3 regions of the Pseudoalteromonas sp. NH0006-46 genome follow, and region 2 is predicted to be linked to each of the others. Evidence: predicted binding sites of a transcription regulator. Region 2 holds the regulator's gene; each other region holds the start of a gene.
The links. Region 2 encodes LexA, which represses DNA repair genes until DNA is damaged. Its sites were predicted from a motif close to TACTGTATNNNNATACAGTA; they were not measured.

Region 1: AC27I2_RS07795 (DNA topoisomerase III) is a predicted target of LexA. The motif match lies at 2,234-2,253, and genes of this name have one in related genera.
Region 3: ruvC (crossover junction endodeoxyribonuclease RuvC) is a predicted target of LexA. The motif match lies at 2,301-2,320, and genes of this name have one in related genera.

Annotation. Positions count from the first base shown of each region.
Region 1 is NZ_BAAJML010000002.1:644,220-648,512, reverse strand. Features, by position in the region: gene AC27I2_RS07800 (M20 metallopeptidase family protein) at 1-256, shown strand, start outside; gene AC27I2_RS07795 (DNA topoisomerase III) at 281-2,221, opposite strand; gene AC27I2_RS07790 (flagellar motor protein MotB) at 2,384-3,304, opposite strand; gene pomA (flagellar motor protein PomA) at 3,307-4,074, opposite strand.
Region 2 is NZ_BAAJML010000010.1:39,296-43,588, forward strand. Features, by position in the region: gene ctaD (cytochrome c oxidase subunit I) at 1-340, opposite strand, end outside; gene coxB (cytochrome c oxidase subunit II) at 340-1,482, opposite strand; gene lexA (transcriptional repressor LexA) at 1,899-2,516, opposite strand; gene AC27I2_RS16555 (PaaI family thioesterase) at 2,693-3,136, shown strand; gene AC27I2_RS16560 (hypothetical protein) at 3,138-3,518, opposite strand; gene AC27I2_RS16565 (hypothetical protein) at 3,765-4,293, shown strand, end outside.
Region 3 is NZ_BAAJML010000006.1:33,287-37,579, reverse strand. Features, by position in the region: gene ruvB (Holliday junction branch migration DNA helicase RuvB) at 93-1,100, opposite strand; gene ruvA (Holliday junction branch migration protein RuvA) at 1,108-1,725, opposite strand; gene ruvC (crossover junction endodeoxyribonuclease RuvC) at 1,728-2,252, opposite strand; gene AC27I2_RS12560 (ABC transporter permease) at 2,383-4,293, opposite strand, start outside.

The DNA.
Region 1 (4,293 bases), on a different contig from region 2:
AAACGTACTTGAAACACAAGCAGTAATGGCAGGAGAGGACTTTGGCCTTTATGGCCGTACTGACGAGAACATCCCTATAACATTATTTTGGCTAGGCGGCGTTAATCAACAGCAATACGAAAAAGCAATAAAAAACAACGAAACACTTCCATCATTGCACTCAAGTAAATTTGCACCTGATTATAAAGTGGCGCTTCCTACTGGAATTAAAGCCATGAGTAACGCTGCGGTTGCGTTATTTAATAAAAGTGAATGACTTATAAACCAACAAGCCCTGCGGTTAATTTGTTACAGGGCTTTTTTTGTAGCCTGATTTTTTAAAAGGTGCTTTTTTAGCGCGCTTTGCAAAGCGCTTTTTGGCAGGCGTTTTAGGCAGCTTGGCAAATACCCGGCTGTCACAGTTAGCGGCCTGATCCACAAAATTAGTAAGATCAGCAAGTAGAGGTTGTAAAAACTGCTGATAACTCAAGGATTGTTGTGCAATATCACCTAGGCTTGACTCCCATTTTGCCGTTAAGTCAGGACTTGCTAAACCTTCAGGCAAAACACTAATTAATGCAAGACCTGTCTCTGTAGCTTTAATTGTTTTGCCTTCACGCTTTAAAAAGCGCCGTTTAAATAACAACTCTATAATGCCTGCTCGAGTAGCTTCAGTACCTAAACCATCGGTCTCTTTTAATATTTTTTTGATATGTGGATCTTTTACATAACGGCTAATCCCCGTCATCGCAGCCAACAATGTTGCATCAGTAAAATGAGCTGGGGGCGAAGTGTGCTTTTCTATTACACTTCCTTGAGTACATTTCAGGTTCATCCCTTTTTCAAGATAAGGCAACGTTGCCTCTTCTTTTAATTCTGATTTACCCATTAACACTTTAAAACCTAAGCTGACTTCTTGTTTAGCGTTGGCTTTAAATAAACCACCAGCAATTGTTACCTCTGCTTTAGTTTCGTTATAAACATAATCTGGGTAAAACTGTATTAAATAATGCCTACATATTAACTGGTATACTTTCGCTTCATCATTTGCCAAGTATGCGCTTTTTAAAAGTTTAGCCGTCGGTACTATAGCGTGGTGAGCAGCCACTTTAGAATCATTAAAACATTTACTCTTATGCTTTACGTTTGCTCCATCGACTAATTCTACTGGCTGTCCTTTGTTCTGTGCTATCGCTTTAAAGATAGCGGCGGCATCTTGGTGATGATCTTTTGGTAAATACCGATTGTCTGAACGAGGATAAGTAATTAATTTGTGACGTTCATATAATCCTTGGCAAATATCAAGCACTTGCTGGGCAGGCATGCAAAATGCTTTAGCTGCATCTATTTGTAGTGCGGATAGGTTATAAGGCAAAGGTGCACTTTGTTTTTTTTGTTTTTGTTCAAGCGCTGTTACCTCTCCTTTTTGATTAGTTATACGCGAAGCCACATTTTCGGCTAATGCTTTATTTAGCACTCGCCCTTCTTTATCTTGATAAGGTTCGCAAGCTTTACTCGGTACCCACTTGGCTGTAAATAGCTGCTGTTCAGGAGTAACTAAACTAGCTAATACCTCATAAAATGGTTTTGATACAAAATTAACTATTTCGTTATCGCGGTTAACCACTAACCCTAGAATGGGAGTTTGTACGCGACCAACTGATAGCACATTGCCAAACCCTGCTTTTTGCCCAGCTAACGTATAAGCCCGAGTGAGGTTCATCCCAAATAGCCAATCAGCACGGGAACGAGCAAGTGCTGAGACACTCAGTGGAATAAATTCCCGATTAGAGCGCATACTATTAAGCGCTTTTTTTACTGCCGCTAAGTTTAAATCACTTATAAGTAGACGCTGAATACTTTGCTTTTTAGTTTTACTTATTTTGGCTTGTTCTATCACTTCATCTACAAGTAACTGCCCTTCACGATCGGGGTCACCGGCATGTATAAGTGTTGTAGCCTGTTTAATTAACTTTTTTAAAACGCTAAGCTGCTTGCGAGTTTTTGTTTTAGCCTTTAACTGCCATTGTTCCGGTATTATCGGGAGGTGTTCTAATTGCCATTTTTTATAGCGCTCATCGTAATCATCAGGCTCAGCTTGTTCTAACAAATGACCAATACACCATGAAACACAATCACCATTAGCGACCTCAATGTAACCATCGTGTTTTTTGTGTGGTTTTGGAAGTGCATCAGCGATTGCACGCCCAAGTGAAGGTTTTTCTGCAATGTAGAGTTTCATACACTCGCCTACAACTGGTTATATAAACAGTAGTCTAGCATAGCAATTTCAAAGAGGGAGAGTTTTTAATGAATTGTCTGCATTAATGAGTATCAAGTGGTAGTGACTCGTAAAGCTTATAAGCTGGGCTGCTAATTAAGCCCAGCTTTATAATTAAAAGAGTTATCTTACATCAATAGGATCAGATTCTTTTGCCTTGCCTTGTAATATGGATATTTCAACTCGGCGATTACGGCGTCTGTCTTCATTGGTATCGTTAGGAACTAGCGGCCTTGTTTCCGCACGGCCAACGACCATCATTCGTGTTTTATCAAATCCTTGAACTGTTTGTAATTCGCTGGCAACGGCCACTGCGCGCTTAGACGACAAATCCCAGTTATTAACGTATAACTCATTCGATACTTGGAAATCATCTGTATGCCCTGAAACAGTAATTTCCCCTGGCACGTCTTTTAAAAGCACACCAATATCCTGAATAATGGGTTTAAACTTAGGCTGTAAAAAAGCACTGCCCGAAGGAAACGAACCATTCTCACGAATACGAATAATAATCTGCTGGCCCAAAGACTCAAGCTCTATTGCACCATCTATTATTTGCTTCTCTAACTGCTGCGCTATTTTTTTAACGAGTTCATTTGTTTGTTCTTGATCTGCTGCAGATGTTGCTTGTTCAGATGATTGTTCTTGCGATGTGCTTCGAGACTCACCACCGCGCTTATCACCCCGCTGCTCTTGTCTACCGCCAGCAGAACTTTCATCGCCGGCCTGAAACTCTAGCATTTGCTGGGTCATTTCAACGGTTTGCTGCTGAATGGTTTCTATTGGTGTAGGTTCTGGTTTACCTGGGGTGAATTCCATGGCGATAACTGATGTCCCTTTTGGGATATCTTTAACTTCAATTTTATTTTGTACACCAAAAGCAAACTTCATAGAGCCTGCTATTTGTTTAAATTTAAGTACATCCATTTCTGAGAATGCCAATAATAGTACAAAAAAGCACATCAACAACGACATTAAATCAGCAAATGTTCCCATCCACGCAGGTAAACCTGGGGGGGGGCATTTGCACTCTTCATCAGACATGGCTACTCCTCGGTATCAACTTTACGTTTAGACTCAGCTAAGTAATTTTTCAAAATACCTTCTATCACTTTCGGATTTTGACCATCTTGAATCCCTAAAATAGCATCAAGAATTAAACGCTGATTCATTGCCTCTTCGTCTTTACGCAGCTCGAGTTTTACCTGAATTGGAATTGCTACAACGTTTGCTAAAAATGCACCATACAGAGTGGTCAATAGTGCCACGGCCATTGCAGGCCCGATAGCTTTAGGGTCGTCCATGTTTGATAACATGGCAACTAAGCCTATTAATGTACCAATCATCCCCATTGCAGGAGCTATATCGGCAAGTGCTTTAAATAAGCCAGCACCGAGCTCATGACGGGTGGTGGTTAGGGAAATATCTTTTTGAAGTGTGGCGCGCACAACGTCAGCGTCATGCCCATCAACAAGCATGTCAACGCCTTTACGCATAAATGGGTTTGGAATTTCAGCTTCTTCAAGTGCTAAAAACCCCCCTTTACGAGCGGAATCTGCAAGCTCTACTGCTTTTTCAATTAACTCTTCAGGCGATTCAATTTTAAACATGAATGCCTTACCAACCACTTTACCTATCCCTAAAAATTGAGACATAGTGAAGTTTGATAAGACAATAAATAGCGAGCCACCAAATACAATTACACTTGAAGGTGCATCGGCAAACATGCCCATTTCACCGCTACTACTCATAAACATAGACATGACGATTAAGCCAATTGCGCCTAGGATCCCTATTATGGTTGCTAAATCCACATTTCCTCCAGAGATTTCATGTTTAAATGCCTTATCATAAACTTTTTATTATTAACTGCTTATCGGCAACATACTGAATTGCTTAAGTCGTTTTTGTAAATAAACATATAAAGTTATATTTATTATTTTATATCAAGTTAGGCACACAGCCTAATTATCGAGTTTTCCTAATAAATAACACAAACTAACACGCGATTAATCGTCCTAAATGTAAAAAAC
Region 2 (4,293 bases):
GTAATGCCATATCTGGCGCACCTATCATTAACGGTATCATCCAATTGGCTAATCCCGTAAAAGCCGGCATAACGGCACCAAACACCATTATTAAACCGTGAACTGTGGTCATTTGATTAAAAAAGTGAGGGTCGACTAACTGTAATCCCGGCTGAAATAACTCGGCCCTGATCACCATAGCCATTGCGCCACCAATTAAAAACATGGTCAGCGAAAATATTAAATATAAGCTACCAATATCTTTATGATTAGTTGTATAAAGCCAGCGTTTAAAGCCTTTAGCTGGGTGATGAGCATGGTGCGCTTCGTTGGCATTAGGTTGTTCTGCTATGCTACTCATTAGTTAGCCTCCGCGTCGGCATCAAGTGCTGCTTGAATCTCACTAGGCTGAATAACATCACCGGTATCGTTACCCCATGCATTGCGCTTGTAAGTAATAACCGCAGCCAATTGTTTTATAGATAACTGCTTGGCAAATGATTGCATTGCCGTACCTGGGCTACCATAAATAAGTATGTCTATATGACCTTTTATATCTCCAAGTACAATTGGGCTGCCTTTAAGCGCTGGAAATACGCCCGGCAACCCCATACCTGTAGGCTGATGACACGCGGCACAACTTGCCATGTATACCTGAGCACCCAGCTCCATTAACTCTTCTTTTGGTAATGTTTGATCAAGTAAAGCTGCATCAGCTAAAGCAGCTTTTTGTTTAGCTTGTTTAGCGTCGGCAAGCCATACTTTAAAATCAGCTTCAGATTTAGCCTCAACTACAACAGGCATAAATCCATGATCTTTACCACACAGCTCAGCACACTGGCCTCGGTAAATCCCTTCTTCGTTTATGTTGGTCCATGTTTCGTTAATAAAGCCCGGATTTGCGTCTTTTTTAACGGCAAAGTCTGGTACCCACCAAGAGTGAATAACATCATCTGAGGTCATTAAAAAACGAATTTTTTTATTAATTGGCAGTACGAGGGGTTTATCTACCTCAAGCAAATAATTCGGGTTTTTATCTGCTAAATTGGTAATTTCATCTTGAGAGGTTGCAAGCATTGAGTAAAACTCTACGTCTTCTCCCATGTATTCATAATGCCATTTCCACTGCGAGCCTGTCACTTTAATTGTTAAGTCGGCTTTACTGGCATCTTCCATCGCTATTAACGTTTTTGTAGCTGGCACTGCCATCGCAATTAATATAACAAATGGTATTGCAGTCCAAAGAATTTCTACTTTAGTACTTTCATGGAATTGAGCGGGAACCGCCCCTTTAGATTTTCGATGATGAATGAGTGCCCAAAGCATGATGGCAAACACTATTATTCCAATTACACAACATATAAAAAATATGGTCATGTGTAATTCGTAAACATTTTCACTTATATCTGTAACGCCCTTGCGCATATTATATTGGCTGTTGGCCAACGCTAACTGCGGAAAAACACACAATATAAGCCACAAGGTACAACTAAGTTTACCCATGTGACGACTCCTTTGATGCTGTTGCTAGTGCAAAGCGAAGAGGCATACGGCTTAAACGCCAATTCGTTATTTTTATTTTTGTATTAATGCCATTTGATTTATAAAAAAAATTGGCATTCACTGCGCTAGCAACAAATTTATTGTGTGTGCTCAAAACTTAAAAGCGATGAGTATTGCCAGCGTCAGTTCATTAACAATTAGTTAATATTTAACCAGCATGCAAGTTTTTTGTATTAAAAACAAACAATAAATATGTAAAAAGTAGAGAGTTGATTTAGTTTAGCGTAGAAAAAAGTAGCTAAAATCGAGAGTTAGTAAGGGCTGAGAATGAAATAAGGAGTATGAATAAAAAAAACAAATTTAAAAAAATAAAAATGCGCACCAAAATAGTGCGCAATTTATAAAATAAGGTAAAGCTACATCCAGTCTGCGTTACGAATAACACCCACTGCCAAGCCTTCAATGTTGAATGACTCAGTTTCAAGGTCGACCTTAATTGGTGCAAACTCGTCATTTTCGGCATGAAGTAATACCTGACGACCTGCCTTTTCAATACGTTTTACTGTTACATCGTCATCAACACGAGCAACCACAACTTGACCATTTTCAGCCACTTGTGTTTTATGTACAGCAAGTAAGTCGCCATCCATAATGCCTATATCTTTCATACTCATACCATTTACGCGCAGTAAAAAGTCAGCAGCTGGTTTAAACATTAATGGATCAATTTTACAGTGGCTCTCAACATGCTCTTGCGCCAAAATGGGTGAGCCTGCCGCAACTCGGCCAATAAGCGGTAAACCTAATTGCTCCGGTTCCTCTTCTTCAACAAGTTGAATCCCTCGGCTTGCGCCTGGCTTCATTTTAATCACCCCTTTTTTGGCAAGGGCTTTTAAATGTTCTTCAGCGGCATTTGCACTTTTAAACCCTAACGTTTGTGCTATTTCAGCACGTGTAGGCGGCATACCAGTGTCTTTAATAAACACTTTAATTAATTCGAGTATTTGAGCTTGGCGTTTAGTTAATGGGCGCATACAACTGGTTTTCCATACAGTACATTTAACTGTGAGTATATACAGTTAAATAAAAATCGCAAATTTAAATTACCCGTTCAAATAGCCAAATTACTTCCTTACGTGTACATTTTAGGTGCTTTCTAAAATAGCCTATAAAAATAGTAACTTGCTTCATTAAATTTAAAGGAATCTATATGAGTATTTGGCATCAACCGATTACATTAGCACTGTGTAAACAATTAGACGAAGGGATTAGTGGCCAAGGTACCCTAATGAAAACCATGGGAATAGAAATAACAGAGATAGGCGATGACTACTTAGTCGCAACTATGCCTGCAATCCCTGCACATCATAATCCTATTGGCATGGTTCATGGCGGCGCTAACGTTGTACTGGCAGAAACGGTAGCCAGCTATGCTGCTAATTTTGTTGTCGATTTCACAAAATTTTACTGTGTTGGGCAAGAAATAAGTGCAAGCCATTTAAAGGCTTCTCGTAATGGTACATTAACGGCAACAGCACGCGCATTTCATATTGGAAAACGTAGCTCAGTATGGGAAATAAAAATCACAAATAGCCGTAACGAACTGTGCTGCGTATCAAAAATGACCGCAGCAGTTGTTGAACGAAAAGCGTAGGTTACTTCTCGAGAGGGTAAATTGTTATTTCCATACCCGCGCCAATAGCAGATATACGAAGTAGTGTATCTGCATGCAAAGCTTGATTAAAACACTTTGGCGATGTGCCTGACTCAAATCCTATATCAAACGTTCTGCGTGAACAGCTTAACCATTGCTTTAATGCATTGCGTGAACACGATTCAATAAGCTCACAAATATGGTTTATTGCTTTGTCTGGTGATTTAACATCGCCAGCTACCTCAATACGCGCTAATTGACGGTATTCGTCTTTGTCATAATGTAAAATCGTTGCGACTTTTTTTAGGTCGGCCACCAGCACACTAATATCTTGTTTTGACTCAAGCTCTAGATCTACATTTAAAAATTGAATTTCCGACATTGTTTCGTATTTATCCTCTAATAGTTACCTTGCAAACTTTAACGCAGTTTTATCGTTATACCAAATCAACACCCTATAAATAGACACTTTATCAGTTAATATTCTTATTTTAGAGTGTTATTGCTACTTACTATTCGCGCTAGTGTGCTGCAACTCAGTTTTAATGCACTAGTGCGACATTTTGTCGCACCCACCTTGCCTACCATTCGCGTAAAATGTTTATTAAAAATAATAAGATAAACACCTATGAAAAAAATATTTAAGCCAGCACGTAAACTTCATAAATGGTTAGGCTACCTATTAGGAATACAAATACTAGCTTGGTTGCTTGGCGGTTTAGTGATGAGCGCTATTCCGCTTGAAAAAGTACATGGTAAACACCTAGCAACACGCACTCTAGCCAACCCTTTTAAAAGCCATAGTTACGTCGCATCAATTGATGATATAGCAACCAAAGTAACCAATCCGACTAAAATAACCTTCACACATTTCTTATTCACCCCACTTATAACTGTAACCAGTAAAGACAACCAACAAAGCTTTAATGGCATTACTGGGCAACCATTTAAAGCGCCGAATAAACAGCAAATAATTGCTAATGCGCACGCACATTTACTTATTGATGCTCAACCCGAAAGTACCGCATTATTAGCTGTAGGACCACGAGAAAGCGGTTATAAAAAAAATGTATGGCAAGTACAATTTAACGATACATTTAGCACCACCCTCTATTTGTCATCAGATACAGGCCAAGTGATTACTGTGCGCAGTACAC
Region 3 (4,293 bases), on a different contig from region 2:
CAATGCACTTCTGGTAGTTAAAAATACGTTATAAAAGGAAGTTCTCTTGCTAAAAGTAATTTTTAGCAAGAGTTTAGGAGAGGTTTTTAAAATTAGTCTTTTTTAGGTAACAAGCCAAAATGATGGTACGCATTGTCAGACACAATTCGACCGCGCGGTGTTCGCTGAATAAACCCTTGCTGAATTAAAAACGGTTCAATAACATCTTCAATGGTTTCACGCTCCTCACCAATTGCAGCAGCTAAATTATCGAGCCCTACTGGACCCCCCATAAACTTTTCAATAATAGCAAGTAGGTATTTACGGTCCATGTAATCAAAACCGCTTTTATCTACGTCAATCATGTCAAGCGCTTGTTGCGCAACCTCTGCGTTTACAGTGCCGTCGGATTTGACTTGCGTATAGTCTCGCACTCGGCGTAATAAGCGGTTAGCAATACGTGGGGTGCCCCGCGATCTTTTCGCTATTTCACTTGCGCCATCGTCACACATTTCTAAATCAAGATAATGGGCTGAACGGCCAACAATGTGGGATAAATCTTCGACTGAATAAAATTCTAAGCGCTGCACTATGCCAAAGCGGTCACGGAGTGGCGACGTAAGTGACCCTGCACGAGTTGTAGCCCCAATTAACGTAAACGGTGGTAAATCTAACTTTATAGAGCGCGCAGCAGGGCCTTCACCTATCATTATATCAAGTTGATAATCTTCCATTGCAGGGTAAAGTATTTCTTCAACTTGCGGGCTTAGCCTATGTATCTCATCGATAAACAGCACATCACCTTCTTCAAGATTAGTAAGTAGTGCCGCTAAATCACCTGCTTTTTCAAGTACAGGCCCTGAGGTGGTTTTAATATTTACGTTTAACTCGTTTGCGACAATATTAGCTAAGGTGGTTTTACCTAAACCCGGCGGTCCAAATATTAATAAATGGTCAAGCGCCTCGTCGCGGCTGCGTGCAGCTTCAATAAATATTTCCATTTGCTGCTTAACATGCGGCTGACCTCGGTAATCAGCCAACAGTTTTGGCCTAATTGCTCGGTCAATCGAGTCTTCGTTTGTTTTTTCAGTCGCATCAATTAAGCGATCCGCTTCAATCATGGGTTACTCACAACATCGATTTTAAAGATTCTTTTATAAGAACCTCTGTAGACATATCTGGTTTACTCACCGATTTTACCGCCTTTTGCGCCTGAGGCAATTTATAACCTAACGCAACAAGTGCCGATACCGCATCATCGGCTGCATTATTAGCGACTAATGTATCACTATGGGGTTCTATTACTGCACTGTCGCTAAACGGTGTAAATAAATCATTGCCCCAGTCTTTTAAACGGTCTTTCATTTCAAGCACTAAACGCTCAGCGGTTTTTTTACCCACGCCCGGTAATTTCACCAGCGATGTAGCATCTTCATTATTTACACAGCTAACGAACTGCTGCGCCGACATCCCCGATAAAATAGCGAGCCCGAGTTTTGGCCCTACCCCGTTTGCTTTTAAAAGCTCTCTGAATAATGCGCGTTCTGTTTTATTGTTAAAACCAAACAATAACTGCGCATCTTCACGAACTACAAAATGAGTATAAACAATCGCGTTTTCACCCACTTTTGGTAAGTCGTAAAAACAGGTCATTGGCATTTGTACTTCATAACCCACACCGCTTACTTCAAGTAAGATTTCGGGAGGTTGTTTTTCAACTAAAATACCATTTAAGCGGCCGATCATTGTTATTTCCTTAAGCGTCCTCTAACGGTTTTGCTTGCGCTACCCGCCAGTTTGATTAAATTTTGTTCTGAGTGTGCATGGCAAATAGCAATTGCTAATGCATCTGCAGCATCGGCTTGGGGTGTACCCGGTAATTTTAAGATATTTTTTACCATATGTTGTACTTGGCTTTTATCTGCACCGCCGTTACCTACTACAGCTTGTTTAATTTGCCTTGCTGAATATTCGAACACAGGTAAGTCTGCCATTGCAGCACCTACAATGGCCGCACCACGTGCTTGGCCAAGTTTTAACGCTGAATCGGGGTTATGAGCCATAAACACTTTTTCGATAGCAAACGTTTCAGGCGAAAACTGCTCTACAAGCTGAGTTATGCCCTGATAAATCATTTTAAGGCGAACCGGAAAAGGATGATCGGCTAATTTTATACACCCACTGCCTAAATAAGTAAATTTAGCGCCTTGGTGGGCAACTACACCGTAACCAGTCAAACGCGATCCAGGGTCGATCCCTAAAATAATGGCCAAGTAACATTCTCGTTATTTTTATTCTAAATTAGGCTAATAATGCCAGAGCACTGTATAAAATACCAGTACCAAGCAAAAACAAAAATGCTCGCATATAAAGCGAGCATTTTTAAAGCCAAATTAACTAGTTTTACCCCAAAGCACGCACTAACCCTTGGGTATTTTGTTTAAGGGTACGGGCAATCATTAAATAACCTAACCCTGCTACAAATAAACCACCGGCAAGCGGGCCTATAATCCATATATGTGGATGGAGCTTGCCCGAAAGTTCAAACATTTGTTGCTGCACAATTAACAGTGCTAAATCGCTAAAGAATGCAGCAACTAAACCAGCTAATCCGCCTAATAATAAAAACTCGTACAAGGTCGCATTTTTAATTAAACGGCTTTTAGCGCCTAATGTTCGCAGAATTACAATTTCTTGCATCCGTTCACCCAAGCTCGCTTGTACTTGCGAAATAAGTACTAGCGCACCACATAAAACAACAATGGCAAGTACAAAACCAATCGCGAGTGAAACTTGAGATATGGTGGTTTGTATTTGCTTTACAAAGTTATCTACATCGATTGCTGTAATTGTTGGGTAGGTACGTAATAGTTGGCTAAAGTCACGCTTTTGCTCAGGTTCTATCCTAACCGACGAAATATACGTTGCCGGAAAATCTTTAAGTACATCTGGGCTGAGTATAATAAAGAAGTTAGGTTTAAGAGTTGCCCAATTCACAGTACGAACGCTGGTAATTTTAGCATCAAACGACTGCGCGCCAATTAAAAAGGTAAGCGTGTCGCCTATTTCAACATCAAGGCGCTCTAACATTGACTCTTCAATTGATGCTTCAGCCACTGCGTTTTCACCAAACCACTCGCCTTGTATTATTTCGTTTTGAGCTGGTACATCTTTAAGCCATGTTAAATTTAGCTCACGGCCAATACCTGAACGCGCTTCCTCGTCTTTTTTCTCATTGTCTTGAAGAGAGACCTCACGAGCAACCAACTCGCCATTTACCGCATTGACCCGCCCTCGAATCGTTGGGTAGAAGTCAGACACTAAAATGTCTTTTTCAGCGAGGTAGTTATTAATTGGCTCAAGATCGTTTTGTGTAATATTAACTAAAAATGCATTTGGCGCATCGCTGGGTAATTGCGACTGCCAATCGGCAATCATGTCATTTTTAAGCACAACTAAAAACAGAAGCAGTTTAATGGCTAACGAAAAGCTAATAAGTTGAACAGCATTTACATTGGCGCGTTTTTGAATAGACGCAATGGCCAACGACCAACTATTACCTGGTTTTAAACCCAGTTTTCGGCCACCACCAAAAATAAGCTTCGATATTAAAAACAACACGCCAATTAAGGTAAGTGTGGTTATAAATAAGATAAGCGTTATTTTTATATTGTTACTAAATAACCACATTAACAAAAACACGGTCAATGCACTCATACCCAAATGCACACGGCTTACCGCTAATTTGTCGCCTAAGTTACGGCGCAACACCCTAAGCGGCGGAATATCGAACAAGTCAAACAAAGGTTTAATAGAAAACATAACGGCGCAAATTACACCCGTGCTAATTGCCACAAGCCAAGGTTTAAACCCCCCCATGGGTAATTCTGTGCCCATACTTTTTGATAAGTACCCCGTCGCTATTTCTTGCAAGCCGTAACCAATTAGCAAACCGATGCTTACTGCCATTGCACAGACAAGCAATAAATGAAGCATATAAATTTTTCGGATCATTGAGCGGCTACCTCCCAATGTTTTCATCATTGCAACAGGGTCGTATTGACGCTCGCAATAACGTTTAGCTGATACAGCAATTGCTACTGCAGCTAAAATGATACCGAGTAAACCCGCTAGCAATAAAAAGCTCTCTGCTCGATTTAAACTATTAGAAATAGGTGATTGGCGGTCTTTTACGCCATACCATTGTTGGTTTTCTTTCATTTGTGGTTTTAACCAGTCATAAAAGCTGTTTATGTCGTCTTCACTACCTGCATAAAGCTGACGGTAAAAAACACGACTTCCAGGTTGAACGAC